Regions from separate parts of the Paenibacillus sp. FSL R7-0312 genome, predicted to be linked through region 2. Evidence: predicted binding sites of a transcription regulator. Region 2 holds the regulator's gene; each other region holds the start of a gene.
What was found. The regulator Rex, encoded in region 2, represses fermentation and respiration genes when NADH is low (regulators of the CRP and FNR family bind a similar motif). The targets are predictions, from matches to a motif close to TTGTGAAATATTTCACAA.
Positions count from the first base shown of each region.

Region 1: a site for Rex is predicted at 3,567-3,584, ahead of MKX70_RS05990 (cytochrome ubiquinol oxidase subunit I). Genes of this name have one in related genera too.
Region 3: a site for Rex is predicted at 8,207-8,224, ahead of MKX70_RS18425 (polymer-forming cytoskeletal protein). Genes of this name have one in related genera too.

Region 1 is NZ_JBBORE010000001.1:1,388,050-1,398,209, reverse strand. Features, by position in the region: gene cydD (thiol reductant ABC exporter subunit CydD) at 1-1,048, opposite strand, end outside; gene cydB (cytochrome d ubiquinol oxidase subunit II) at 1,048-2,061, opposite strand; gene MKX70_RS05990 (cytochrome ubiquinol oxidase subunit I) at 2,065-3,453, opposite strand; gene MKX70_RS05985 (cold-shock protein) at 3,677-3,907, opposite strand; gene MKX70_RS05980 (cold-shock protein) at 4,000-4,200, opposite strand; gene MKX70_RS05975 (S1C family serine protease) at 4,595-5,842, opposite strand; gene MKX70_RS05970 (hypothetical protein) at 6,199-6,405, shown strand; gene MKX70_RS05965 (MBL fold metallo-hydrolase) at 6,374-7,180, opposite strand; gene yycI (two-component system regulatory protein YycI) at 7,197-7,937, opposite strand; gene MKX70_RS05955 (YycH family regulatory protein) at 7,965-9,257, opposite strand; gene walK (cell wall metabolism sensor histidine kinase WalK) at 9,254-10,160, opposite strand, start outside.
Region 2 is NZ_JBBORE010000001.1:4,063,471-4,073,630, forward strand. Features, by position in the region: gene MKX70_RS17760 (CCA tRNA nucleotidyltransferase) at 1-420, shown strand, start outside; gene MKX70_RS17765 (biotin--[acetyl-CoA-carboxylase] ligase) at 410-1,210, shown strand; gene panB (3-methyl-2-oxobutanoate hydroxymethyltransferase) at 1,530-2,396, shown strand; gene panC (pantoate--beta-alanine ligase) at 2,398-3,288, shown strand; gene panD (aspartate 1-decarboxylase) at 3,281-3,664, shown strand; gene MKX70_RS17785 (hypothetical protein) at 3,779-4,420, shown strand; gene dinG (ATP-dependent DNA helicase DinG) at 4,537-7,395, shown strand; gene MKX70_RS17795 (redox-sensing transcriptional repressor Rex) at 7,613-8,266, shown strand; gene MKX70_RS17800 (amidohydrolase) at 8,253-9,554, shown strand; gene MKX70_RS17805 (cell wall elongation regulator TseB-like domain-containing protein) at 9,581-10,102, shown strand.
Region 3 is NZ_JBBORE010000001.1:4,213,793-4,223,952, reverse strand. Features, by position in the region: gene MKX70_RS18450 (ArsR/SmtB family transcription factor) at 1-941, shown strand, start outside; gene MKX70_RS18445 (ABC transporter ATP-binding protein) at 961-2,808, shown strand; gene MKX70_RS18440 (ABC transporter ATP-binding protein) at 2,798-4,666, shown strand; gene MKX70_RS18435 (transposase) at 4,970-6,730, opposite strand; gene MKX70_RS18430 (hypothetical protein) at 6,720-7,400, opposite strand; gene MKX70_RS18425 (polymer-forming cytoskeletal protein) at 7,570-8,127, opposite strand; gene MKX70_RS18420 (GNAT family N-acetyltransferase) at 8,274-8,855, opposite strand; gene MKX70_RS18415 (RNA polymerase sigma factor) at 9,020-9,514, shown strand; gene MKX70_RS18410 (anti sigma factor C-terminal domain-containing protein) at 9,515-10,160, shown strand, end outside.

The DNA of each region.
Region 1 (10,160 bases), 2.7 Mb from region 2:
CATTCAGCCGTAAACTGCTATTATTGTTCCACGTGAAAACCGCTCCAGGTGCCTTGCTATCCTGTATAGCTTCCTGTCCCCCCGGCTCCAGCAGCTTCGCCTGCACGGTCTCACGGTCGATAATGCTCTTCATCGCTTCTCCGGCTTCCTTGCCGTCGAGTGTGGCATGGAAGTCTGCGCCCACCAGCCGTACCGGCAGGAAATATTCCGGAGCCAGAATCAGGATGGTTAAGCCCGTTACGAGTGTCATCTGCTCATTTACCAGACGCAGGCCGAGGCTTACTGCAACCGAAGCTACCGACAGCATGGTGAAGAAATCCATGGCGAATGAAGACAGGAAGGCCACGCGCAGCGTACGCATCGTGGCTGAACGGTAGCGGTCACTGACCGTAGCAATACTCTCGCTATGGCTGCGGCTGCGCCCAAGGAATTTCAGCGTTTCCAGCCCGCGCAGCGAATCCACGAAATGATTGGAAAGCGTACGGTAGGACTTCAGCTGGCGGTCCATTTGCTTGCGGGCCGTCATGCCGATCAGTATCATGAAGACAATAATAATAGGCATCGTTAAGGTAAGAATGACACCGCTGGACGTATCCTGGGTGTACACATAGACAAGCAGCAGAGCCGGTGTTACTGCCATGCCGACCATCCGCGGAATAATCAGTTCCAGGTAAGTACGGAACTTCGTTACTCCTTCAAGCACAAGTGTGACCACATTCCCGGTTCCCCGGTCGCCTGCCAGCCTCGGTCCCAGCTGGAACAGCTTGTCCATCATTTGTCTCCGCATGCTGCTGCCGGTAGCTTCCGCGAAGCGGTAAGACGTGCGGCTCATCAGCATGGCACAGGCATGGCGCACGAGAAACGCAAGAAGGAACAAGAGCGATTTAGCCCCTTGTTCCTTCAGCGGTTCTCCCGCAAACAGCGCAGAGACAACTTCTGCCAGCGATTTGGCCAGCAGAAGAATGGACAGGCTTTGCACCAGGGTAAGGAAGCCGACAAGCAGAAAGACAGGCTTTACTCCTTTGTACCCAAGCAAATTTTTATCCATTAGTATTCAAGATGCTCCTTCTCGTGAACCCGTTTGTGGAAGACGAAATAACTCCAGATCTGATAGCCCAGCACGAATGGCAGCAGCGTGAGCGCGACAATCGTCATTACCTTCAGTGAATAGTGGCCGGAAGCCGCATTCGTAATCGTCAGGTTGAACGCCTGATCCAGCGAGCTGATCATGACCCGCGGGAACAGTCCGATGAAGATCGAAGCCACCGACAGCGCCATTACTGCTCCGGTCATTCCGAAGGCATAACCATCCTTCTTCTTCGTCATGAAGTATCCGGCAAGCAGATAAGCAACTACACCCAGAACGACTACAATCCACAGCAGCGTTCCGCGTTTATCGAAGATATCCGTCATGGTGTACGTCATAATAACGAAGGCCACCAGCAGCGCTGCCAGAGGAAACAGCAGCTTCTGGGCCAGCTTGCGTGCCCGCTCCTGCAAATCTCCAAGGGTGCGTAGTGTAGTGAACATCAATCCATGTACCAGACACAGCAGGACTACTGTAATTCCTGCTACAACTGTATAGGCATTAACGATATCGAAGAAGCCGGCATACATCTGCATATCCCCGTCAATCGGCAAGCCTTTGATGAAGCTGGCAAATACAACAGCCAGCAGGAACGGCGGCAGGAAGCTGCCGAAGAAGATGCAGACATCCCAAGTCTTCTGCCATACCTTCGAATCGCGTTTGCCTCTGAATTCAAAAGCAACACCGCGGGCAATCAGCGCCAGCAGAGCGAACACAAACGGAATATAGAACCCGCTAAAGAGTGTCGCGTACCAATGCGGGAATGCGGCGAACATTGCGCCGGCTCCCGTAATCAGCCATACTTCATTGGCATCCCAGAACGGCCCGATGGAATTAATCAGTACCCGGCGTTCTGTATCATTCTTGGCCAGAATCTGCGTCTCCATCCCTACGCCGAAGTCAAATCCTTCAAGGAAGAAGAACCCGACAAACAGCACCGCAATCAGCAGAAACCATAATTCATTAAGTGACATGGGTTAATCCTCCTTGTTATACGGATCGTGGGATTCACCGTGTTCGTTATCCATAGCATAAGGGCCTTTTTTGATAACCTTGACGAACAACCCGATCAGCACTGCACCCAGTATGGCGTAAATCGCTGTAAAGGAGATTACGGAGAACAGCACCTGTCCGCTTGTAATATTAGGCGATACACTGTCTTCTGTAGTCATAAGTCCGAATACTGTCCACGGCTGTCGCCCCATCTCCGTCATAATCCAGCCCGAAGTGTTGGCAATCGGCGGGAGCAGCAGCCCCCAGAACATGAACCGCATGAACCAGGTATTCGGTTTGTCCATCTTCTTGCGCCACATGAGGTAGATCGCATACACGCCAAGTGCAATCATCAGCGAGCCTGCCGCAACCATGATCCGGAAGCTCCAGAAGGTTGTTTTGACAGGAGGGATATAATCTCCGGGTCCGTACGCCTGCTCATATTCCGCCTGCAGCTGATTCATCCCTTTCACTTCACCGGAGAATTTACTGTAGGACAGGAAGCTCAGGAGATATGGAACCTGAATTTCATTGCTGTTGGTTTTGTTATCCGTATCGATATTGGCAAAAATTGTCCAAGGTGCCGGGTCACCGCTCTCACCCCATAATGCTTCGGAGGCGGCCATCTTCATCGGCTGGGTCTCCACCAGATACTGCGCTTGGGCATGGCCTGCTACGGCTACGCCAAATGAAGAGATAATACCGACAATAGCCGCGATCTCGAACGATTTACGGAAAAAGGTAACATCCTGCTTCTTAAGCAATTTATAAGCACTGATACCCGTTACTAGGAATGCGCCTGTAGCGTAGGCGGCAAGCACTGTATGCGGAAACTCCACCAGCAGCTGCCCATTAGTGATCAATGCGAAAATGTCATTCATTTCAGCCCGCCCGTTATTGATCTGGAAGCCTACCGGATGCTGCATGAACGAGTTGGCCAGCAGAATCCAGAATGCCGACAGCATCGTTCCGAGGGCTACCAGCCAGATCGAGACGAGATGGACCTTCTTGGATACCTTATCCCAGCCGAAAATCCAGATTCCGATAAATGTGGACTCCAGGAAGAAGGCCAACAAAGCTTCGATAGCCAGCGGGGCTCCAAAAACATCACCGACGAAGCGCGAATAGTCAGACCAGTTCATTCCGAACTGGAACTCCTGCAATATCCCTGTCACTACGCCTACTGCGAAGTTAATGAGGAACAGCTTCCCCCAGAACTGCGCCATTCTTTTGTACTCTTCATTGCCTTTTCTAACGTACATGGTCTCCATAATAGCAATTAAGAGCGCTAGTCCGATCGATACCGGCACAAAGAAATAATGAAAAATCGTCGTCGACGCAAATTGTATACGCGACAGCATTACTGTATCCATATTTCTCCCCTTCCTTCTCCCCATTCAATATGTCTATTCTGTCAAATTTTCAGGGCCTTAAGTGTGATAATTATCACATTATACACCCTGATTCAGCATGAAATTCAATAAATTTGTGACAAATATCACAATATTACATAAAGAAAGCAAAAAAAATAAGACGGTTTCACCGTCTTGGATTTGTCCATCATTTATAGTTGTCTTGATCCATAAAGGCATTGGTTTAGGTAATGGAAATACCTTTCTTAAGCGATTTGAGATCGCCATTCGAATTAAGCAATTGCGGCAGCATCTTCATGCTACGAACCATCGGGGAATGACAGAGACGGCAAGAAGGCGCATGCTCAAATGCGAAATTATCCCTCATCCATCCGTTACATCCATCGTTGGTACAGGCCCATATTGCGGTATTTTCTTCCGGTACTTCCTCCAAAGGCTTCTTCCGGTAGTTCATCGCCGTTCCTCCCTTCCTTTATGTTACAAGCTCAGTAACGATAAAAAAAGACCGTCCCAACTTTCACAAGCGGGGACGGTACCTTCTATTAATTACAGTTTTACAACGTTTTCGGCTTGTGGTCCGCGGTTGCCTTGAACAACGTTGAATTCAACGCGTTGGCCTTCGTCCAAAGTTTTGAAGCCGTCGCCAGTGATTGCGCTGAAGTGAACGAATACGTCGCTTCCGCCTTCAACTTCGATGAAACCGAATCCTTTTTCTGCGTTGAACCATTTAACTGTACCTGTTTGCATGTGTGTTACCTCCACAAATTTAAATTAATATGTTCTTTTTATCTTCAGACAAAGAAAAAATTCACACATTGAGAAAGGTTGTAATTCATTTGACAGCCCTTTTCAATGCGAGAATTAGGTATCAATTGTATGAATAATTTCATGTTACCACACCTTAATAACAAAGGCAAGCTGTCCTATCCGAATTTCTCCGTTTTTTCCCTTATAAGGTCATCTTCCCAATGTAAGGGTTATCAGTTGTACTAAATTGTAATATTTATAGCTGATATCATTGTTTACCCCATTATTTTGGACTTGAAACGGGCACCGTCCTCTCATATTTTGCATAAGAGGACGGCATGAACCGTTTCCGTTATCGTGACTGCACTATTATTATATACGGCAGCTTCCGGTTTTATTCTTCGGGTTTCTCAAGAAGTTGTACCGTCACCTGCTTCACTTCACCATTGCGGTAAAATGTGATTTGCAGATCATCGCCGATCTTGGTGTGATCATACAAATATTTGCGCAGAGACAAGGTGGATGTAATCGACTTATCATCGAACTTGGTAATGACATCGTTGAATTGCAGGCCTGCATCCTTCGCCGGTCCCACTGCATCCAATACCACAACCCCGTCGGTTACCGTATTCGGAAGGTTCAGCTCTTTGCGTTGGTCTTCAGCCAGCGGTACATACGGATTATTCAGATCCACAGAGTACACACCCAGGTATGAACGGGCGATTTTCCCTTTAGCTGCAAGCTCGTCGGCAGTCTCCATCACATGGTTGGCAGGAATGGCGAAGCCCAGCCCCTCCACACCCGTATCAGAGATCTTCATCGTGTTGATGCCAATCACTTTGCCGTCCAGATCGACCAGTGCGCCCCCGCTGTTGCCTTCATTAATCGCAGCATCGGTCTGGATAACCTCCTGCTCCCAGTCGTATACCCCATCCTGATTCAGCGATACAGGAATCGTCCGCTCCGTATAGCTGACAATACCTGAAGTGAGCGTATCCCCAAGCCCCAGCGGATTGCCGATGGCAATGACCGTCTCACCCAGACGCAGTTTGGAGGAATCGCCGATCTGCGCAACGGTGTTGATTCCTTTGGCGTCAATAGAGAGCACTGCAATGTCGCTCACCTTATCAGCACCAACCAGCTCCGCTTTGCGGGTCTCGCCGTCTACCGTCACAATCTCCAGCTTGCCGGCGCCTTCAATGACATGATTATTGGTAATGATGAACGCCTTATTATCGTCTTTTTTATAGATAACCCCCGAGCCTAGTGCAGACTCATCGAGAATATTGAGTTCTTCGTTGTCTTCTTTATGGTTAATGATGCTTACCACCGCCGGGCGGACAAGCGCAGCAGCCTGAATAATCCGGTCATACGGATCCGCGCTGCTTACCGCTACCTTATCAATAACCGCCGGTGCCTGCGCTTTCTCCTCGGTCAGCTGCCCCGTGACCAGACTGAACAGCAATACAGCCACAACCGCACTGCATACTGAACTGATCAGGGAAATCTGCCAGGTTGTAAGCGAACGACGCGACTTGCGGACAGACCATTTCCCTTCGGCATATCCTTTGGAGGTACCCTGTTTGCCGGTTCTGCGCTTCGACACCTTGGTTGAATAGAAATCATCATCAAACAATCCCACGTTAAATCCTCTCCCCTCTATTGCCACCGCATTCAAGACCTGAACGCCAAGCAACCACGCCCGAGCTTAACCGCTATAACTCTTAGACTTCACAAAGTGCTAAAAGGTTTCACTTGATTCATTCACCACATTCCTGTGGGTTCTAAGCGCAAGGGGTGTCTCCTATTCTTTCAACCTACTAAAAAGTTTATAAGCTTATATACGGAATATTTTGCAACTTAAAAGACTACAATAGTATTAGAACGCTCTATATGATTGTATCACAGGCAACAGCGCCGCCCACATTTTTTCTGTGTTAAATAACATGTGAAATATTTACATTACTGCTACAATTCATTTAAAAGGAGGGCCGGACTATGGAGTCATTCTCAACAAGTATGGATCTGGTACAGTTTATCGGCAAGCTGGGGGATCTCAAGGATGAACACTATCATCTGATTCTTGTCCAAAGTGCACTGATTGAGCTGCTGATTGCCAAAGGGCTATTCACCCGTCAGGAGCTGGAGCACCAAATCGCTGAACTGGACCGTCTTATGACTGGCTCACCTTATCCCATGGCGTAGGCCGGTCATAATAAGTATCACAGAGCCTGAACTCGCTGTCTTTGAAGAAGCAGCCCCGGTCCTCCATCGCCCCGCGTACGGACATTTTCGCCAGATCCATCATATTGTGGTCTCTGCTTAAATGGGCCAGATAGGTTCGTTTGGTCCGCCCCGTCAGTATCTCGCTGAGCGCCGCTCCCGCCGCCTCATTGGATAAATGCCCCAGATCGCCAAGAATCCGCCGCTTCGTATTCCACGGGTAACGCCCCATCCGCAGCATCTCAATATCATGATTCGATTCCAGCACAAGCACATCGGCATCGGATATTGCCGTCCTCACCTTATCACTGACATACCCGAGGTCTGTCGCTACGCACAGCTTCTCTTTGCCGTCGTAGAAATTGTAGGCTACCGGTTCCGCAGCATCATGGGAAATCGCGAACGACTCTACCCGCATACTGCCGAAATCCCGGTGCTGCCCGGTTTCCATAATGACCCGGTTATGCTCAGCAATCTTGCCGATTCCCTTCTCTATCGCTCCCCAGGTATTGGTATTCGCATAGATCGGAAGATCGTATTTGCGCGCAATCGCCCCCAGCCCCTTGATATGATCGGAATGCTCATGGGTCACAAGAATCCCGTCTAAATCTGCTCCCGTCAGCTCGCGCATGGCCAGCAGCTCATCAATGCGCTTCGCGCTAAGGCCCGCATCGATCATAAGCGTGGTCTCGCCGTTACGCACCACCGTCACATTCCCGGTAGAACCGCTGGACAGTACTGTAAATGAAATCCCCATATCTCTCCTGCTCCTTCTACTCTGTTGTCTTAGGACTGATAATGTCCGCACTTATTGCATCCACGTAATAGGCGCTGCCGTTCTCCAGCATAAACCGCCACATCGGCGAAGCCACCTGGCTCTCGGAGTTGAATAATTCACCGTAATAGCCAAGCTCAATCTCCTTCACCGCAGAATTGGCCGGGAAATACTTCTCGATCAGGCTGCTGAGCGCCTGCGAGGCCGGAAGCACCTTTTGCAGATTATCGCTCCGGCTGGCACCGATCTCAATCTGCGGCCATCGGTACGCCACAATCTTCTGGTCACTGTTAATCAGCTCCAGCCTTACTCTGAACAGTGACCACTTATTGTCCACCAGCGGATGAAGCACGAACTTGCCCACCTCGCTCTCCTGTGAATCAAAGCGGTAATTTGCAATATCCGTAATCTGGCTCTCCAGCAGGCTGCTCAGTTCGGAGAACGAGGAATACATCAGCTTGCTGTCGATCGGCTCCTTAAGCTTCACTGGCACTTCGTTCTGCTCTTCTCCGGAATAGCGGTACGTGATATCCGGCAGCTGCGGAGTGGCAGCCGGAATCGGACACAGCAGCCGGATGCCCTTCTCCTCCATCACCGCCTGCGTTTCTGCGGACAGGGAAGTGAAGTCAAGCCCCGCGCTGACCTGATCGCGCACATCTATCCATAGCTGATAGCATAGCAGCAGATTCAGCACCAGAAAGGCGTAGATTAATACACTTTTGGCTCTTCCCCAGTCCATACCGTTTCCTCCTTAGATAATCTTAATCTAATTCAGCGTCAGCACACTGCCGTCGCTGAGCGTAACCCGCCAGACCGGATGAAGCTTAAGCTTCTCCCCTGTCAGCGTAGGCATATAGGCGGGTGTCAGATCAGTAATCCGCAGGGAGCTTCCAATCTGGGCAAGACGCTGTTTCAGCGCTTCGCCCCCGGACAGCTCAACAATTGTTTTCTCCGACTTCTCTTCATCCATATACATCAGGGAGCGCTCATAAGAGGATACGGTCCCCTGCTGCAGCTCCAGATGAATCACTCCGTACTGGAGCTGAGAATCACTCATGATCGGATAGGAACCTGACGGGTAGGCGCCGTAATATTGCTGAAAAGATACCTTGCGGTCCTGCCGGCCTTCTTCTGTAGCAGCCAGCCTGTAGGTTCCGTTCCAGCCGCCATGCATGTTGACGTAATCCACCGCCTCCAGCGCATCCTTCGCCGGTGTACTGTCTCCATCCGGAAGGGCGGCAGGATCGCTAAAGCTCATCCAGTTCTGCTCCTGATCCACCTGCAGGCTGCGCTTGCTGTCGGTGTAGATCTTGGAGCCGTCCTTCTCAGGAATATATCTTGTGCTGCCCGCATCGATGAACAGATTGCTCTGCATTTGCTCAATCGTATACTTACCCGCAGGCATCACTACCTCAACCAGCGGGATGGCCGCCTCAGGCACATAATACTCGCCGTTCACAGAGGTATAAGGTGTCAGGTTCTTGCCGAAGTCCACATGCTGCTGCACGTCCTGCACCGTCAGGTCCGCCTTCGCCGCCTCATAGACAATATCACCGCGTGTGCTGAAGAAGATGGCATGTGCTTTGGAATCATTCTTGATATTGTAAATCCAGATCCGGTCGATGCTCTCTCCTTCAAACAGCGAATCCGGCGAGATCTGCATCACCCGCTGCAGCAGCGTTACCGGAATACCTGCCCCGAAGGACAGCTCAATGCCCGGATTCTCCCGGCGGATCTTATTCCAGTCGAAGTCCTGCACCGAGCGGCGCTGGAAGCTCTCGAAGCTGCGTCCCTTCAGCCGGTTCAGAATCAGATTATAGAAGGTTGAGCTGGGATAGAACAGCGTGTGTTTGTCTTCGCCCATATGAATGATCATTTTATCGGGATAGAGCAGATTTTCGACCTTTTCTTTAGGGCCCATAATATCGGTCTTCACATACAGATTCTCCGATAACACCGCCGAGTCGCTGCCCGGCAGCCTGTAAATCAGGTAATAACTCTCCACGAGGCTTCCGAGTATCAGCAAGACCAGCATCCATGACTTGATTTTCTCCTTCACGCCTCACTCCCCCTATGCTTCATCAAAGGCAGCGTGAACGTTACCAGCGAGCCTTCATTCAGCTCAGACTGCAGGGAAATGGAGCCGCCGTGCGCTTTGACAATTTCCCGGGCAATGGACAGCCCGAGACCCGTGCCGCCCATATTCCGCGAGCGGGCTTTATCAACCCGGTAAAAGCGTTCGAATATGCGTTCAATGTCCTTCTTCGGAATCCCGATCCCGGAATCGCGTACAGATACTGCGAGCATTCCGTCCTCAGTCTTATGCGCTTCAAGCCGGATCGTTCCGCCTTCCGGCGTATATTTCAGGGCATTGGAAACCAGATTCCCCAGCACCTGATCAATCTGATCGCGGTCCAGCCAGGCAGTGGCTATCTCCTTGTGCACTCTGGTGCTGATATGAATCCGCTTCTGGCGGATCTGGAAGGAGAAGCGGTCCGCCACATCCTCCAGCATCTCGGAAATGTCCGTCTGCTGAATGCGCAGACTGGACTCTTTGGAATCCAGACGCGACAGATGCAGCAGATCGGTAACCAGCCGGATCATCCGCTCTGTCTCGTTGCGGATGACCCCGACAAACCGCACGGCCAGCTGCGGATCCTCCAGCGCACCATCATCCAGCGCCTCCGCATAGCTCTTAATCGTTGTAAGCGGCGTCCGCAGCTCATGGGATACATTCGCCACGAACTCGCGGCGGGACTCTTCGAGGTTCTCCTGCTCGGTAACATCCTGCAGCACCGCAATCGTCCCTGCGATCCGCCCGCCTTCACGGCGGTGGATCGGGGTGAAGGTGACCCGCACAATATTAGGGTCCTCTCCGCCCATCGGGGACAGATGCAGCATTGCCGACTGGGCATTGCCCTGAGCCAGCGATCCTGACTGCTCATGGTCAAGTCCGAGCAGC
Region 2 (10,160 bases):
CTGGCCCATGGCCAGTCAGCCGCCGAAGGGTGGCTGACACTGCTTGCGGCGGCTGAGGATGCCGCCGCGGGGCCTGTCCCTGCGCCGGATCTGGCGCAGGGTTCAGCGGGTGCGGCGCTAGCCCGACGTGCCCCCGGCGAAGCCAGCCCCTCCGCCGATGCGCCCGCCCGGCCAGCCTCCGGCGAAGCCAGTACACCTGCCCGGCTTCTGCGCTCCTGGACCGCAGCTATGCCGCTCCGCAGTCTTGCGGAGCTGGCGGTGACGGGCCACGAGCTGGCAGAATTGCTGCAGAAGCAGCCCGGGCCATGGCTTGGCGTGCTGCTGAACAAGCTTCTGCTGGCAGCAGCTGCCGGCGACACTGCGAATGACAAACAATTATTGCTGCAGGAAGCACAAAGGATGGATAGAGATGAAGAGTGATGATACGCTGCCGTCCGGCCATATGAAGCGGGAGAACTTTGTTTCAAGCTGGCCTGGCGAAATCGTACGGATGGATTCGGTGGCGTCTACACAAGAGGAGGCCAAGAAGCTGGCCGAGAACGGTGCTCCTGAGGGCACCGCGATTATGGCCGAGGAGCAGACCGGCGGCCGGGGCAGAATGGGCCGCAAGTGGCATTCCCCGCGCGGCAAGGGAATCTGGATGAGCCTGGTGCTGCGTCCGAATCTCCCGCTGTCCCTGACCCCGCAGCTGACTCTGCTGGCAGGTGTAGCTGTCTGCACGGCGATCCGTGAGGTTACCGGGGTCCCTGCCGGCATCAAGTGGCCTAATGATCTGCTGGCCGGCGGACGCAAAATTTGCGGCATTCTGCTTGAATCCTCCCTTAGGGAAGGCCGCCTTCATTACTGTATCGCCGGAATCGGCATTGCCGTTAATTTGACCCGTGAAGATTACCCGGCTGAACTGCAGGAGGTGGGAACCTCCCTGCTGATTGAAGGGGGCGGCATTCCCGTTGACCGTACCAGGCTTACGGAAGCGGTGCTGGCTGAGCTCGAATTTCTGTACATTCAATACATAGAGCAGGGCTTCCGGCCTATTCGGGAGCTCTGGGAGTCGATGTCGGTTACGCTGGGCCGCCAGGTGTGTGTGAATACGCCGCAAGGCCGCACCGAAGCCACGGCCGTTGGTCTGGATGACAACGGAGGACTGCGGCTGCGCAATAGCGCAGGTGAGATTACCAGCGTGCTGTCAGGGGAAATCGAAATGATCTGAGCGTCAAGACATGCCGCCTTATGTCATATTTTTAGGTGTAATTGTCTGCAGATTTTGTTATAATAGCCTCAGAGGCGGCATCGCTATGGCGAGCTGTACTTAAGCAACTGAATTTTTATAGAATTGTTTTACCGGATTTACCTTCATAACTGTATGTAACGGTTACGTTGGATTCTGCTCTGAGCCGTAAGGACCGAGACAGAAGGGACGATCGCGAGTGACTCTTTTTTGCCCTTCGGACCTTTTTAGCGGACCATGCTAAAAGGTTTTTTTGTTTGCGCGGTAACGCGTATTTTATGGAAAAGGGGAATGAGAGCTAATGGCTGAGAAACATCCGCTGAATATTATCAAAATGAAAAAAATGAAAACGGAAGGTGTGCCGCTGAGCATGCTGACCGCTTATGACTATCCATCAGCCCTGCTCGCCGAGGAGGCAGGTGTCGACCTGATTCTGGTAGGAGACTCGCTCGGGAATGTCGTGCTTGGTTACGATACCACCCTGCCGGTTACCATAGACGATATGGTCTACCATACCCGTTCGGTGAAGCGCGGGGCGCAGAACACATTTATCATCGCGGATATGCCTTTTATGACCTATCACGGAAGTGTGGATGAGACCTTGCGCGGGGTGCGCAGGCTGATGCAGGAAGGCCAGGCCCATGCCGTCAAAATGGAAGGCGGCCTTGAAATCTGCAATGCGGTCTCCGCTGTAGTTGCCGCCGGCGTGCCTGTTCTCGGACATATCGGCTTGACTCCGCAATCGGTGAATATGATCGGCGGCTACCGGATCCAGGGCAAGGATGCCAAGGATGCACAGCGGCTGATCGATGAAGCGAAGGCGCTTGAAGCTGCAGGAGCCTTCGGTATCGTGCTTGAACTGGTGACGGAAGAAGTGGCCGCAGCCATCTCCAAGGCAATCAATATTCCGACCATCGGCATTGGCGCGGGCCGCTATTGTGACGGTCAGGTCCTGGTCTTCCATGATGTGCTGCGCTATGCCTCCCCTTACCGGGAGAAACGGTTTGTCAAAACCTATGCCGATGTCGGCAGTCTGATCCGTGAAGGCATCAGCAGCTATGTACGGGAAGTGAAAGACCGCTCCTTCCCGGCAGAGGAACATGTGTTTAATGCGGATGAAACGGTACTGGAATCCCTATACGGCGGTACCGGCAAAGGAGCGAAATAAGATGAGAGTAGTCAGAACGATTGCACAGATGCGTGAAGCGCTGGAATATATGCGTCAAGGCGGCCATGGGCCGGTCGGTTTTGTACCTACCATGGGTTATCTGCATGAAGGCCATGCCAGCCTGCTGCGCGCAGCAGGTGAGAAGAGCGGCACAGTGGTGATGAGTATATTTGTCAATCCGCTGCAGTTTGGCCCTAATGAGGATTTCGCTTCCTATCCCCGCGATGAGCAGCGTGATCTGGCGCTTGCTGAACGCGAGGGTGCGGATATTGTATTTATACCTAGTGTCGAGGAAATGTATCCCCAGCCGATCCGCACGGGAGTATCGGTATCTTCACTTACTACACAGCTCTGCGGAGCTTCGCGTCCGGGACATTTTGACGGAGTGACTACGGTGGTCAGCAAGCTGTTCAATATTGTACAGCCGGATTATGCCTTCTTCGGGTTGAAGGATGCCCAGCAGGTAGCTGTTCTCCGCCGGATGGTAGCGGACCTGAATATGAATGTTGAAATTATCGCCTGCCCGATCGTGCGGGAAGAAGACGGACTGGCTCTCAGTTCACGCAATGTATATCTGAGCGCTGAAGAACGCAGACAGGCACTGGTGTTGTCCCGTTCCCTGCGCGAAGTCCGCCAGGCATTGGAAGACGGCAAGGTGAGAACAGTGAATGAGGCGCGGGAGATGCTGGTTTCGGTTATTGCTGAATCCCCGCTTGCGGTCATCGATTACGCGGAAATCCTGACTTTCCCGGATCTGGAGAGCCTGGAAGGCGGCAGTAAGCTGAGTGCTGCCGGCGGAGAGGTGATTATGGCACTTGCCGTGAAATTCGGCAGAACCCGCCTGATCGACAATAATGTATTTATTCCCAAGGAGGCTCACGCTCTTGTTTAGACATATGATGAAATCCAAAATTCACCGTGCTACCGTCACCGAAGCCAATTTGAATTATGTCGGCAGCATTACCATTGATGAGAATCTGATGGAAGCTGCGGATTTGCTGGAGAACGAGAAGGTGCAGATCGTGGATAACAATAACGGCTCCCGACTGGAAACCTACGTGATCCCCGGCCCGCGCGGCAGCGGCGTTATTTGTCTGAACGGTGCAGCCGCACGCCTCGTGCAGCCGGGGGATATCGTTATCATCATTTCCTACGCGATGCTGTCATCCGAAGAGCTGGCGGAGCATAAGCCGACTGTTGTATTTGTAGATGCCGACAATCAGCCGGTGAAGCTGGCGGATCATGAGATTCACGCGACGATTGCCTAAATCCCGCTGTTTGAGCCATGTAATCAATGGCAGGGATGAAGACACCCCGACTTGTGAAAAATGAAGTCAGGCAAGCTTAAGCTGAATTCATTATCAGTAAGGGTGGGATGTCCGGTGTTTCAACATTTATTTGCTGAGATGAACAAGATGCTGCAGGAGATCAGTGCTGACTATCCTACTGCGGAGGGTGCCCGCCGCAACGACCTTTTATCCAAATATAATATGCTCCACAGGATCAGCGATGATGTAATGGATGAATGGCTGGCCTTTGCTGAGAAGCTTAGCCAGTTCCGCGATCAGGCAGATTTTCAGCCGCAGCCGGAGCAGGAAATCCCTGAGGAGGAAGCGCCAGAGCTTGCTATGGATGCTTTTGTCAGGGGTCAGGGTTATTATAAGCTGCTTATGTACCGCAAATGTATTGAGCAGTTCAAGGAAGTCACTGCACGGCATCCGGACAGTCTGGCTGCCCGGCTGTATCTGGCCATGGCTTATCTGCAGGAGGGTGAAGGGGAGACGGCATGGGGGCATCTGAATCATATGCTCGGCCTCATCCGTGAAACGAAGCTGAAGGCGATGATTTATAATGCGCTTGGCTGCATCAGAGCTTCTCAGGAACGTTTTAATGAAGCTAGTGAGCTGTTCAGTCTTTCTCTGCTGCATGATCCCGCTCTTCCTGAGCCAAACGTTAACCTGGAGGTTTGCCGCAAGCGGGGCGGGAAGCTTCAGTTCGGACAACAGCTGGTCTCGCTTTTATAATTAATATTCATCCATTCAAGCGATGTGGCCCTGCTTCACCAGGGTGTGCATCGCCTTTTTTCGTAACTTCTGTTATGCTGATAAAGAGTCTCAAGTGAAAGGGAATAGAACTTATAATGAAATTTGCCGTGCTTGATTTTGAAACTACGGGAACCCAATCTGTGGGAGAGATCATCCAGGTTGGCCTTGCCATTATAGAGGAAGACAGGTCCATCTCCCGGGTGTATGGTTCCTATGTCAAGCCCGGAGCACCCATTCCTCCTTTTATTACGGGCTTGACCGGAATTACAGACAGTGATGTGCAGGATGCGCCGGAACTTGATGAGATGATGATGGAACTGGTGCCGCTGCTCGATGATGTTGTGCTGGTTGGACATAATGTGGCGTTTGATTTTCATTTCTTGCAGAATGCGCTGGACCGCTGTGGTTATTTGCCGTTTCAGGGCCGGATTCTGGATACGATCGATTTTCTCAAAATATGCTTTCCCTCGCTGACTACCTATCAGCTTGGGTCCGTAAGCAGCCATTTCGGCCTTACCCATGAGCGTCCCCATCAGGCGGACAGTGATGCCCTCGCGACTGCGCTTGTGCTGCTGAAATGTCTGGAGGAGCTGGACAGCCTACCTCTCCTGACCATCCAGCGGCTTAATGAGCTATTCGCCGATGAAGATAGTGACCTGGCCTGGTATTTCGACGGTCTGCTGCGTGAGCGCGAAATGGAGACCTTCCAGCCGGAAGGGGACCTGACCTTCTACCGCCAGCTGGCCCTTGCTGTAGGCGACTGGGCAGAGCTGGCTCCTCCCCGGGAGGAAGGATCTGACAACCCGCTGCAGAATATTACCTTCAGGGAGTATATGGAAGAGGTAACCAAGCGCCTGAAGGATACCCTGCCGCAGTATGAGAGCCGTGAAGCCCAGGAACTGATGATCCAGGAGGTCATGACGGCGCTTGATCAGGATAAGCATCTGCTGATTGAAGCAGGAACCGGCACCGGCAAATCGCTGGGCTATCTCCTTCCAGCCATATATCACAGTGTGCGCAGTAATCAGAAGGTCATGGTCAGCACGCATACGATCAATCTTCAGGATCAGCTGCGTGAGCGCGACATCCCTCTTTTGACGAGTGTTGTGCCCTTCCCGTTCAAGGCAGCGATCTTTAAGGGGAGAGGTCACTATCTGTGTCTCCGCAAGTTTGAACATAGAATGAATAAAAGGGACTTCACAAGTCCCAGGGAAGAAGCGCTTACGGCCGCCCAGATGATGGTCTGGCTGACCCAGACGGAGACTGGCGATGATGAAGAGCTGAACTTAAGCGGACGCGGCGGTGATTTCTGGGAGACCGTAGCCAGTGATACCGACTCTTGTCTGGGACGCTCATGCCCATGGTTCCGGAAATGTTATTATCACCGGGCCAAGCATGAAGCCGGTATTTCCGATGTGGTGGTGACCAACCACTCCAAGTTATTCGCAGATGTTAAGGCCGGGCATCAGCTGCTTCCGGCTTACGAGCATCTCGTAATTGATGAGGCTCATCATCTGGAGGACATTGCCGGCAAACATCTCGGAATGCAGATGAAATATTTTACCGTGGCGCATACGCTCACCCGTCTGTACAAGGACAGCCGGAGCGGACAGCTGCCGGCCTTGCGCCAGACCCTGCAATCGTCCGGCAGTGAGCAGGCTTCGGAATGGAGCGGCGTTATCGACCGGATCTATCCGGATCTGCTTACTGTCAAGGAGTCCTGGGATACGCTCAGCGACAAGCTCTTCGGCTTGCTGCCTGAACGCAGCGATGCCGGAGCCGGTGAAGCCGGCCAACTGGTCGTACGCCTGCAGCCGGGCAAGAAGCCCAAAGAGTGGGAGGAGCTGGCCGCTCTGGAGAATACACTCCATCTCAGCTTGAGCGATATCATCCGCAAGGGTGATAAAATGCTCAGTGAGATGCGTGATACGGACAGTCAGTCCTCTTCGGACAGTCTTGTGACGGATATCGGCGGGTTGTTCAAGGACCTGGCCTCCATCCGGGAGCAGATCCGTTTCTTTATGGGACTGAATGACGAGAATATCGTGTACTGGCTGGAGGGGAGCGGCAATTACCGCGGCAAGTCGCTGCAGATGTATGCCGTTCCGGTGGATGTGAGCACTCAGCTCAGGGAACTGTTCTTCGATAAGAAGAAGAGTATCATCCTGACATCGGCTACCTTGTCTGTGGATAAGTCATTCCAGTTCATGATCGATAATCTCGGTCTTGGTGAGGCTGCAGAGCAGGGACGTCTACAGACAGCTCTGCTTCCGTCACCGTTCAAATACCGTGAGCAGGCACTGCTTGTCATTCCACGTGACTTCCCTAGTGTCAAGGGAAGCATTGGGGATGCCCGCTTTGTGGACACACTGGTTCATTCTCTGGCAGAAACTGCTGTGGCTACCCGCGGGCGGATGCTGGTGCTGTTCACCTCCTACAAGATGCTGCGCCAGGTCTATGATCCGCTGAAAGAAGCCCTGACTTCGCAGGATATCGCGGTGCTTGGACAAGGCGTAGAAGGCGGTAGCCGGAGCAAGCTGATCCGTCGGTTCCAGGACAGCTCGGCGTCAGTCTTGCTGGGGACGAGCAGCTTCTGGGAAGGTGTAGACATTCCCGGGGAAGCTCTGACCTGTCTGGCTATTGTCAGACTGCCGTTCCAGCCGCCCAATCATCCGCTGGCTGAAGCGAAGTCTGAGCTGCTTCAGGCACAGAAGAAGAATCCGTTCATGAAGCTGTCCGTCCCGCAGGCCGTAATCCGCTTCAAGCAAGGCTTCGGGCGGTTGGTCCGCACCGCGCAGGACCGCGGAATCGTTATTGTATATGATACCAGGGTAATCGAATCTTATTATGGGAAGTATTTCCTGTATTCGCTGCCCGGACCCAAGATGGAGCATATGCTGACGGATCAGATCGTTCCGCGGATTGCAGAATGGCTTGAAGATGGCGGGGTTTAATAATCCGTCGCCGGCTGATATTATGTATAAGTAATTATTGTTCTGAAGTCCCGCGCTCCACGGCTCCTGCCTAAACGGGCAGGCCTGGAGCACGGTTCCTATAACCGGCTTAACAGCAGTGAAGCTATGCTATCAAAACTAAGCGTATGCTTACGAAGCAAGTTTTGTGAAGTTGAATCAAGCAGCATATGCTATCAAAACTTTAGGAGGAGAAAACATGAAATCGGATAAAATATCAGAGGCCGTTGTTCGCAGACTCCCAGTGTACCTGCGTTTCCTGAACGATCTCCAAAAACGTGAAATCTCAACAGTTTCTTCTCAGGAGCTGGGACAGAAGCTTGATCTCAACCCCGCCCAGATCCGCAAGGACCTGGCTTATTTTGGTGATTTCGGCAGAAAGGGCATTGGTTATGATGTCTCTTATCTGATTGAGAAGATCCGGCATATTCTGAAGCTGGACCAGCAGATTAATGTAGCTCTGGTAGGTGCAGGTAATCTCGGCCACGCCTTGTCGAATTACAATGCCTACTTGAAGGATACGATGAAGATTACAGCTGTATTTGATGCTTATGAGCCTAAGGTAGGCCAGCAGATCAACTCGCTGACTGTCCAGCCGATGAGTGAGCTGGGGGATACCATCCGTGCACAGGGCATCCGTATTGGGATTATTACCGTTCCGGACAGTGAAGCACAGAACGTTGCTGACATTCTGGTGGATTCGGGCATTGAGGCGATCCTGAATTTTGCCCCTGTAATTCTTAAGACTCCATCCAATATCCGGATTCATGCCGCCGATTTCACTACGGATTTGCAGAGTCTGGCTTATTATTTGCATGACGGAAAGGACGAAGCTGAAGATGAGCAGCAATAAAACCATTATTAAAGACGGCCGTTTTCTGGTTCCTGGCAGCGATAAGCCGGTGCTGAGCGGTTATATGACCATCGAAAATGATCTGATTACTTACATAGGTGAAGCGAAGCCTGTAATTGAAGAGGATGCCGAGGTTATTGACGGTAGCCGGCTGCTGTTCATGCCGGGTCTCGTCAACACCCACGGCCATGCGGCGATGTCGCTGCTGCGCGGCTACGGCGATGATATGGTGCTGCAGGCTTGGCTGCAGGAAAAAATGTGGCCGATGGAAGAGAAATTCACCGGTGAAGATGTATACTGGGGCACCTCACTATCCGTTCTTGAGATGCTGAAGGGCGGCACTACGACCTTCCTCGATATGTATGATCATATGGACCGGGTTGCTGAGGTTACGGAGCAGTCAGGCATCCGTGCAGTACTTATGCGCGGTGTTATTGGCCTGTGTCCGGAAGAGGTGCAGAACCACAAGCTGGCGGAGGCGATTGCTTTTGCCCGGAACTGGCATGGCAAGGCTGACGGCAGAATTACTGCAATGCTCTCGCCCCATGCGCCTTACACCTGTCCTCCGGAGTTTTTCATGAAGTTTGTTCAGGCGGCACATGATCTTGATCTGCCGATGCACACGCATATGTCCGAAACGCGCCATGAAGTGGAGCAGAATGTGGCCGATTACGGCCTGCGTCCGGTCGCGCATCTGGAGAAGCTGGGAATGTTCACCCGGCCGTCCCTGATCGCCCACGGTGTTCATCTGAACGATGAAGAGATTGAGATTCTGGCCCGCCATAATGTTGGCGTATCTCATAATCCCGGCAGCAACCTGAAGCTGGCGAGCGGAGTAGCCCGTGTTCCTGAGCTGCTTAGAGCAGGAGTTAAGGTATCCCTGGGTACGGACGGCGCGGCAAGCAACAACAATCTTGATATGTTTGAGGAAATGCGGCTGGCCGCGCTGATTCATAAAGGCGTAAGCGGTGATCCAACGGCAGTACCTGCTCCTGAGGCGCTGCTCATGGCGACAGAATATGGTGCACATTCGATTTTCCTGAACCAGGTAGGCCGGCTTGCAGCAGGGATGAAGGCTGACTTCATTGCGATTGATATTGATCAGCCGCATTTGCTGCCGCATACCGACCTCTTGTCCCATGCCGTGTATTCGGCTAGTGCCAAGGATGTGGAACATGTCTGGGTCAACGGTAAACAGGTTGTGAAGCACGGACAATGTCTGACACTCGATGAAGAGGCTATCCGCCGCAAAGCGCAGGAAACGTTCGAAGGACTGCTGAAACGGTAATTTAGGTTATTTGGAAAGGAAGCTGCATGTTGAAGAAGAGGAGAAAATGGCTTCCGCTGGGGATTTCCCTGGTTCTGCTCCTTCTGTTCGGACTAAGCCAGTTTTATGCCTACATTATGAAGGATCAGTGGAACGAGCGGAGTGAAGCCAAAGAGATTGCCAGAGCACGGGCTGGCTTAACTGAGGTATCCAAAGCACAGAAATCCGTCTGGGATGAAAATGCGATTTACTGGGTGCTTACCGGAAAAAATGATGCTGGAACCAAGCTGATGGTTTGGGTCCGCTTTACCAAGGAAGGCCAACCAGCCGGAGGCGAAAATGATTTATATGCGGAGGAGCTCAGCAAAGGGACTTCGGAGGCGCAGATCCGTGATATTATAGCTGCCCAGCTTCCGGGTATTACGATTAAACGGCTGCTGCCGGGAGTGTATAACGGAGAATATGCCTGGCAGCTGTTCTACAAAAAGGACGGCAGGTTCTATTACAGCTTCTATCGCTTCACAGACGGCAGTGCCATCGGTGAAGGGTATAGCCTGCCCAACCGGTAAGCGGCAGCAAGAATGGACTACAGCAGGAGCGGGGGGACAGTTGAACTGTTCTCCCGCT
Region 3 (10,160 bases), 150 kb from region 2:
TGTCACCTCACTTCACCCGTGAGCTGATGTTTTTCTTCCGGTATGACTTCTTTCATAATGCCCTGGATTTCCCCTTATTCGAATCGGTCTTCACTCACCGGGAAACGCTGACTGCAGAGGAGTTGATCAACCGGCTGGAGAACAGCTCTGCGGAGCATATCGTTTCAGAGATGGTCTACGGCGTCTACAACGATAATATGGAGGCATTATTGAAAGGCAACGATTGGGAGATTGTTAAAAAGGATCTTGCGGCGCTTACAGAATTGGTGTCCAATACAAAACCCCAGCCGGAGGTTGCAGAAGCTCATGCGCCGCTGCTTGAATGTCTTGCTCATCCTGAGGAGACCAAGCTGCGGTATCTGCAGCTTTTGCGTCAATTCAACCAGGATGTATTTGTTCACTGGAAAGAACGGATCCGCGAGCTTTCCGAGCAGGCCTCCCGCAAGTATGAGGCCCAGTTCCTCAGCAATCCGGAGGTTTTCATTCGTGAAGTCCACAAGAATGAGCCTTCACTGTTCGACATCCCGACCACTTTCCATGTCAGCTTTGTCTCTCAGGTCAACAACAGCTTCTTACAGTTCCATACGGATGCCGGACAGGTCGGCTGGGTCATTTTCGGCGTACATAATGACCGGGTATATGGACCTGCAGCAGACAGGGAGAAAACTGAATTATTCCTCAAAACCTTCTCGGATAAACGGCGGCTGGACTTCCTGATGTTATTGAAGCAGCGTCCACACTATGGCCAGGAAATTGCCGAAGCCCTCGGTATTACACCTGCTGCTGTGAAATATCATTCCAATTTCCTGTTCTTCCTGGATTTGCTGGACATCCAGCGGATGGATCACCGGCTGTATTATGTACTTAGAACCGATACTTTGCGCAGTCTGCTGGCCTTGACGGCTAAAGTTATGCTGGACAAAGACCATTTCATAAATTGATAGCTCGGGAGGGGTCCACTTGAACGGGATCACGAATACCGGGGCAACGCCGCTGAATGAACAGCCCGCCGCTGCCCAGAATACATTTATCCGGTTGCTGAAGCTCGGCAAACCCTATACAGGCTGGTACATCATTCTTTGTGTTCTGGCAGCGGTTATCTCACTCACAACTGTAGGTCTGGCTGAGTCGCTGCGGCGGATTATCAATGCGGCAACTAACCACAATACGTCCGGTCTTACAGCGGGAATGACCTTCGCTGCTGTCATCGTCATTACGGATGCCGGAGTCCACTTTCTGAATACATATCTCTCAGGGCTGCTGGAGATCAAATCCACCTCTAAGGTTCAGATCTCCATGCTGACAAGATTACTGAATGTTCAGATGAAGGATCTGGACCGTTATCATTCCGCCGATCTGATCAGCCGGATGAATGACTCCGCTCCAGCCGCACAGCAGGGAATAAACCGGAAGACGATTGACCTGATCAGCAATCTGCTGCAAATCACATTTCTGCTCACTTATCTGCTGTCTCTGCAATTTGCTCTGACACTGGGGACAGTCATCATCTGTGCACTGGTTCCTCTGGTTATGCTCCCCTTCACCTCACGGCTCCGCACCATGAATGAACAGCGCCAGAGCATTGAGAGCGCTCAACAGGCATTCGTTCAGGATTCGATACAAGGCGCTGAGGTGGTGCGCGCCTTCTCCCTTGCTCCCCGTCTACTCGGGCAATTCACCAGCAGAGTCCGGCAATTTAACACAGTCCACCTGCCGGTCTCACGGATAGAGGCTGTAGGTTACAATATGCCGTTGGCCGTTATTCTGGGCGGATTGCTGTATGTACTCTCCTACGGCGGCTATCTTGTAATTGGAGGGCGGATTGATGTAGGCGCCGTTGCTGCTTTTCTCATTTGCTTTGAACAAATTTCGAATCCGGTATCGCGGCTTGCCAACCTGTGGACAGAACTGCAGGCTTCGCTGGCACAGGGGAAGCGTTTATTTGAAATCATGGATTTAACCGAAGAAGGCATCAGCCCTGCTAATCCCGGTACCGCAGGGCATCTGGCTGAAGCATGGGATACCGTTAATCTGCCACTTGCCGGACAGGAGCCGCTCATATTCAACAATGTCAGCTTCGGGTACGGACAAACGAAGGTATTAACTGAAACTCAGCTGCGGATTGAGCCAGGTAAGGTTACCGCTTTCGCCGGAGCCAGCGGGAGCGGCAAGAGCACAATTCTTCAGCTAATGCTTGCCGCTTATGTGCCTGACGGAGGAAGCATTCATCATGGCAGTATGCCCTTACAAACCATTCCGCCGCGTAGCTGGCGCAGCCGTATCGCCTATGTATCGCAGGAGCCTTATCTATTCTCAGGAACACTATACGAGAATATTGCCTGGGGGCGGCAGGAAGCCTCCCGTGAAGAGGTGATCGCTGCCGCACAGAATGCAGGCATCCACGATTTCATTATGCAGACTCCACAGCAGTATGAGACGGTCATCGGAGAAAGAGGGCTTACGTTGTCGGGAGGTGAACGCCAGCGGCTCTCCATTGCCCGGGCATTCGTCCGCGAGCCGGGACTGCTGCTGCTGGATGAACCTACGGCTGCGCTTGACAGCCATAATGAGGAGATTGTCCAGCAGGCCTTGAAGGCCCTGATGACGAACCGGACAACGGTTGTAGTCGCCCACCGGCTCTCAACTATTAAGTACGCTGATCATATCTACTTCATGGAGGCCGGAGCAATTGTTGAACAAGGGACCCATATGGAGTTAATGGCACTGCAAGGCAAATATCATGCTATGGCCCAGGCGGGCATTCAGACAGAGGCTGCTGCCGGAGGAGGACTGCAAAATGAATACTAAATCATCTTCATCCGGCCGAATCCGGCTCCGGGAAGCCCTCCAGCGGCTGCTTCCTTATGTCAAGCCATACCAGATCGGCTTTCTGGCAGCCATAGTGCTGCTAATGGCCAGGCTTGCCCTGGATGTCGGATTTGCTACGGTTCAGCAGGTTTTCATTGATACAATTAACAGTACCAATATGCAGTCCCTGACACGGATAACCCTAATTTGTTCGCTGGCCTGCTTCCTGATTATTCTCTGTCTTATGCTGCAGCATTATCTCCGCTTCACCGTACACAGCCGGATGGCCTGGGATTTCCGGACGAAGCTGTTTGATGCCAGCCACCGGCTGACTTACCGCCAGCTGGAAGCCATGCATTCCGGAGATTTGACCTCCCGGAATACCAAGGATGCCGGAGCGGCCATGGGGATGATTAGCAGTCTGGTCTACGATCTGGGTTATAATCTTCTGCTCTGCCTGGTTGCATTTCTGTATTTGGCCAGTATGGATGTCTGGCTTGCACTCCTTGCACTTGGAACGGGCCCCGTTGTCTTTCTGTCCGGGCGTTTCTTTGACCGCAGACTGCGCAAGCTGTACACACAAATCTATGCCCAGGAAGCCTTGCTGCGGGGAATCCTGCAGGAGACCCTCCAGGGGATGAAGGTTATCCGTTCATTTTCACTGGAGAATACGCTGCTGGGCAGGTATGCAGCTGAACGCGAGCAGCTGAACCGGCTGCAGAAGCAAAAAACGCTGCTGAACGCGCTGCTCTGGCATTCTTCTGCATTCATTAATAATGTTGTAATGATCAGCTGCGCTATCCTTATTGCCAGGTCAGCGCTGCGGGGTGAGACCTCGGCGGGTGAAGTGCTTGCCTTCATCATCCTGATGGGACGTGTTCAGTGGCCATTCGTCCACATGTCGCAGACTTGGGGCGGGGTACAGGAATCACTCGGGGCGGCTGACCGTGTATTTGAGATTCTTGATGCTCCCCGGGAAGGGGCAGCATCTGGCATTGGACAGGATACTGCCGTATCCGCAGCGGTAGCCGCCGCTGAAGCAACCGCCTTGGCGGAAGCTGCTGCACTAAGCATACAGGGGCTGCACTACAGCTTCGAGGGACCCCAGTCCAGGGAGGGAAGCTGTCTGAGCGGGATCCGTCTTGAGCTGAAGCATGGCGAGACGGTTGCCGTTGTCGGCCCCAGCGGCTCGGGCAAGACGACACTTGTACGGTTGTGCTGCGGACTCTATGAACCGGAGGCCGGCAGTATTACCGTGTGCGGTTATGGTGTACATGATCACCTTGAGGCGGCGCGCCGGAGGATCTCCTATGTACCGCAGAATCCTTACCTGTTCTCCGGCAGCATCCGGGATAATATCGCGTTCAGTGCTGAACATGCCAGCGATGAAGAAATCCGGGAAGCTGCCCGCCTGGCAGGTGCAGATGAATTTATTATGCGGCTGCCTGAAGGATACGACACGCAGATCGGTGAACACGGCTCTACTTTATCAGGCGGTCAACGGCAGCGCCTCGCCATCGCCAGAGCTTTTCTGCGTAATGCGCCGCTCCTGCTGCTGGATGAAGCTACTTCAGCACTCGACAACGAGTCCGAACGGCTGGTTCAGCAATCGCTTGATCTGCTGATGAAAGACCGGACCACCCTCGTGATTGCCCACAGGCTCTCAACGGTAAGGGAGGCTTCGCGGATCATTGTTCTGGATCATGGGAGAATTGTTGAAGAAGGCACACATGATGCGCTCATTGAACAGGATGGGCTCTATGCGGAGCTGTATCATTTACAGTTTAGAACATCACCGGCTGAAGAATTGGAATCCGCATCCTATGCGAAATCCCTTACTTCAGTATTACCGGCATAACATAACATTAGTTATCCTTGGGAATAGATCACAAATACAGACGAAGACCCTGGCAGTCCGTGTCCGCACGGCGCCGGAGTCTTCGTCCTCTTTTCAGGCAACTTATCAGGCAACTTATAATAAAGATTCTTAAGTAAGCTCACCTTCATCAATAGGCCAATAGAGAAATGTTGTACGTTTTGCAACTCGGGATCATTGATAACTGGGTATTTGGGCGGAATGTTGTATGAAAGAGTCAATTTCATAATTCAGTTTGCTGAATAGTTAGACTCGGCCCCAGATCTGAGGTCATTTTTTAGAAAATTAGGCTACTTGCTGGGATTTGCTCAACTGTTTGTTCAACTTGTCCAATGCAAACTTACTAAGATTGTAAGCTAGTGTACTGAGCTGGAAATCGACACTTGCCCGTACGCCGCGGTGACGTGTGCGTTTCATGCCAAAATACTCTTTGAGATAGGCAAAAACACGTTCCACTGCCGTACGCTTTTTGTACAGCTCTGTAAAGCTTTCGCTCCCTCTTGCGGGATAGGTATGCTTACGCAAATCCGTTTGGATGCGGATTTTAAACACCTTTTGGCATCCGGAACCCAGTAGTGGGCAGCCTTTGCACTCGCTCGGCTGGGTATACTTCAGCGTTTCGTACTTGGCATCAAAACTGTCGTAGCGGTAGGCATGTCCTTGGGAGCATACCGGCGTGTAGTCCACGTTCATTCCCTCGGGCGGATCTTTGCGGTGAATCATGGGAATCGCCGGATAGGCACCTAACGAATGAATCAACTGGTAGATAGACGCGCAGTCGTACCCTTTGTCGCCCAAGATATGCTTTACCTTCAGTGTGGGAAACTTCAGGGGCAGGCCTTTGAGAAGAATAACGGCCATGCGCTGGTCATTCAGATTCGCCGAACTAAAGAGGCCGCTCAAGATATACTGGCAGTCCGTATCGACGAGCAGATTCGCCTTGAAACCGTAGTAGCTCGTCATTCGACCCTTCGTATTTTTCTTGTCACAACGCGCGGCATGCCGGGGCAGCGCGGCCAGCAGTTCGTCATACGTGTAAGGTAACATCGCTTCAATGGTTTTCTGAAACGGTCCGAGACTTTGGTCATATGCTTCCTGTTCCTGACGCCGGCGTTCCCTTGCCGCATTCGTTGGACGTCCACGCTTGTCGTAGACGGGTTTCTTCGGTGGTTCGTTCACAGCCGCCTCAGGCTCAGGCTCGGGAAGTTTGAACTGAAGTTGCTGGGCTCCTGGAGCCTCATTTGGCTTTTGCCCTCGGCGAGCCGCACGGCGCTTGGCGGCCGATTCGCTAAATTGGCAATCCCAAGCCTCGACCATGGAGGAATCCACGGCAATATGTGTGCCGGTTACAAAGCCTTCTTCTAGGGCAGAGGTCACCAAGGTATCCTGCAGTTTTTCAAGCATCCCCGTGTGCTCCAGCGCATGAATCAAACGGGAATACGAAGATTCGCTCGGGATATTATCGGAGCCGGTAAATCGGCACTGCGCCCGAAACTCTTCGCTATGGGTAAGACGCCAGACCAGGGAAGAAACAAACTCGATGTTCTCCATTTTAGCGATGAGCAAGGAATAGATCATGGCAGGTACATTCAGTTGTTCGGGCCGGCCCCGGTTGTTCTTTTTCCGAAGAACGTGCAGAACCTTGGCGAGATCTAAGTGTTCAAAGATTTGGCTGTATTTATCTTCCGGGCGCATCAGGAACAATTCCTTGAAGGAAAACAGTTCTTCTTGTCGAATGGAATAGATAGGGATTACCTCTTTTCGTTCTCGGGTGTTGGTTTGGTCGCCTATATCTTCGAGAACTTGGGGAGGTACTCCTTTTTTTATGCCTAAAAAAAACAGTCCCAGCAAGGGTTTGGAATTATGAAATTGACTCTGAAATACAACAATTATCCCATTTATCGGCTTGATGACGGAGGAATACTGCATTTCGTACAACAATTTGCGATTACGGCTGATATTACAAGGAAATTGTTGTACTTTGTGCAACACTTCCATCATCGAAGGGGGTGAGAGTGCCCCCACACTTTTATTTTCATTTACCAAGCGGAATCGCTCCGCTGTCTCTTGCGTCTGTTATTATTTTGGATGCAATCATTCCCTCCGCTTCATCAAGTCCTTCAATCTCAAACGGGACACCCGCCGTAGCCGGCTGAAAAGCGAACCAAATCGTCCGGTCTGATCCGACTTTAATAAGCTTCGCCTCAGATTTATCCGTCCCTGCCTCCTTCTGCTCGACTGTAATATGCTGAATGGACGGGTTCAGAACTTCTCCGATCACCATGGGAAATGGAGTCGAAATATGCTCCAGTTCAGGAAAACACATATAGTTTAATGCAGAGCTGTCCGGATCTCCGCCCATTCCGTAGCCGCCTCCCCATACCCACTTCCATCCGAGCCAGGTTTTGCGGACATACTCTACTTGAAGATTATTGCTATCTTGCTGGCCCGCCCGGGTAAGAAATACCAGCTCCCCTCTGGCTGCAGGCTCCTGATGAATTACTGTCATCGAGTCGGAGCCGCGGAACAGCCGGACAGCTTCTTCCGGACTTTTGCCAAGTGGAATTTGGAGGGTCTGCTCCATTCCGAGTAAGCGGGACATCCGCTGGTCAGACCATCCGCCAGGTCTTTCATACATATACAAAAGTAAATAGAGTACGGCTACGGAAACTAGAATCACTCCGGCAGCCATCCCCAATCTCCGGCTATTCTTCATGAATAATTGCATCCCCTGTCCCATGTGTTTACGCTTACAATACCTTCCATAATACTATAGAATATTTCCGGACAGAATACAAAAAAGCCCATAGAGCCAGCCCCAGAGGGCCTGTCTACAGGCTGTTTGCAATACAATATACTAATGTAGCTGCTGTATTAGGATTGAATTATTTAACTTCATTTGCTCCGGTTACTTTGCCTTCGATCACAGCAGTAGCCTTCACATCTTCACTTGCATAGTACAGGTTGCCGTCGATGGTAGCATCTTTGTACAGGTTGAATCCGTTAGCTTCTACATATACGTCACCTTTGATTGTACCGCCTTGAACGCGGAAGTTCTCGCTCTGCACAGTTACTTTAGGTGCTGTCAGAGTATAGGTAGCTGTAACCTTGTGGTCTGCATCTTGTGCATACAGGGCAAGCTTACGATAGATTGCTGCACTTGCATCGCCTTTGTCATGGAATTCACCGGCTACAACAACATCCTTGTCCACGGTCAGATCGTTCAGAACCGCTATAATCCAGTTGCCGCTTTCGCTTACAGCAGCAGTGAAGGCATCTGCCTGGTTAACGATCGAAGCCGTGCTTTTTGCATCAGTCTGCTCTGTGGCTGGAGCTGTAGTTGCTGCTGCCCCTGCATCATTAGCTGCATTATTATTCGATCCACAACCCGACAACAATGCTGCGGATACCCCTGCTACTACTAAAACTTTGAATAATTTCATTTTTATTCCCCCTGTTTCTTTTAATTAACTTTATTATATATTAAAATTTTATGATAACAAAGTGATAGTTTTCACGAATTTGTGTCTTTTTTCACAAACAAGCATTTTGATTGTTTCATATCGTGCAAAATGCAGGCATTTCATGCTTATTTGTCTAATTTTGTACGCGAACCTTCAGCGGCTGATCCTTTCAATTCTAAGGCCTCCCACTCCTCTCTAAGCAGTCCCATTCGAATAGAATCATAGAATTGCCCGTCGTAGTACCGGCATTTCCGGAGTCTTGCTTCCATCGTCATGCCTAATTTCACCCCGGTCCTAATCATCCGCACATTCCCGGACCATGTGGTATAGCCTACACGGACCAGCGGATAAGCATTGAACAGATGACCGATCCATAGCCTGAGAGCTTTTGTCCCGTAACCACTGCTCCAATATGCCGGATCATAGATGATAATGCCCATTTCCAGCCATAAGGATGGCTTATGCTCCCAATAGTAACTGACGTCGCCTATAACCTCGCCCTCTACTTCTATTACCCAATTATTTCCGCATCCAACAATCTCCGCTCTGTTCCCATAATACTCTTCCCACGGAATCCGCTTGTGTTCGTAGTAAGGCGCATCCCATTTCTTCCACTCCGGTGCTTCCTCTTTATGTGAGAGCTCCCACAGTCTGAACAGATCCCCTTCAGCTATGGGCCGAATCACCAATTCCTTATCCTGATACATAGATACCCTCCGATGCAGCTAATATTTTACATACTGATATTATATTAACTGAATAGGTGAGGCGGTTGCCGGTAGTGAACATTTATAATTAAGGAATACTGGATGTAACGGCTGCTGTAAACTTTTCACGGAGCTTAGCGTTGTATAGGGGAAGGGGGCAGGACATGGCCAAAGAAACCATTCATCACTTTCTGCAGCAAGCCGGAACTTTGCTATACCGGTACTTGAGAAAACGCGGACTCGCCCGCGAGGATGCTGAAGATATCGTTCAGGACACCTGTTATAAATACTTAATCTATCAGGATGGCATCGGCCCGAAACAAGTCATGGGCTGGATGTTCCGGGTAGCGACTAATCAATTCTATGATCTTAAGAGGAAAGATAAACGCCATCCCACGGTCGATGTTGACGACATTCAGCTTCTTTCTTTGACCCATCTGCCGGAGATTCAGCTGCTGAGGCGGGAAACCGCACAGAATATCCGCGACACACTGTCTCTGCTCTCTGAGCAGCATCAGGAGCTGCTGATTCTCAAATATGAGCTGAACCTGACCTACAAGGAGCTCTCATCCCTGTACGGTATGAATGAGAATACGCTCAAGACTCATGTTACGCGCGCCAAAAACCAATTCATCAAACACTATAGGGAGGGTCAATAAATGGAACAGAATCAAGAACAGGACCAGTTTATTTTCGGAGGGAAGCAGGCTCAGCAGCTCATTCACAAAGCCAGACTCCGCTCCACCCTGAAGACCATTGGCATCATTGTTATCGTAACCCCCATTATTCTCGCCGTTATCTGGTATGGCCTCTACCATTTGAGGCTGTATCAGGGCAGCAAGGTACAATCAGAGATTCTCTGGAAAAATGAGATCAGCGCCCCCAATGTGCACATCAGCAACCAGTCGGTGAAATTAGATAGCTTTGGCGGCGAAACCTACAATCAGACTTACAAATGGCTGGGAAATAAGCCTTATATCTGGCAGCCCATCGAGGAATCCTATAATCTGCTGGGCCGCTCCACCGGCAGGTATGGCGCATTCGGAGCGATTTCTCTGCCGGAACAGCTGAGCACAGCATCCACACACCGTTACAACTCTGCCACAGGGGACCGGGAAATGATCTTTTACCATCCGGAGATCGCTTATGAAACGTACGAGGACAGCATCAGTCTGCTGAAGCAGCTGGAAGACGATACACTTGTGGAGCTGGCTTTGTCTTTTGACCAAGCCTATACGCTGGAAGAGACCCGGAAGCTTATCCCTGCCGGGGTGCAGCCTGTCTGGTTCTGGACGGATGCATATA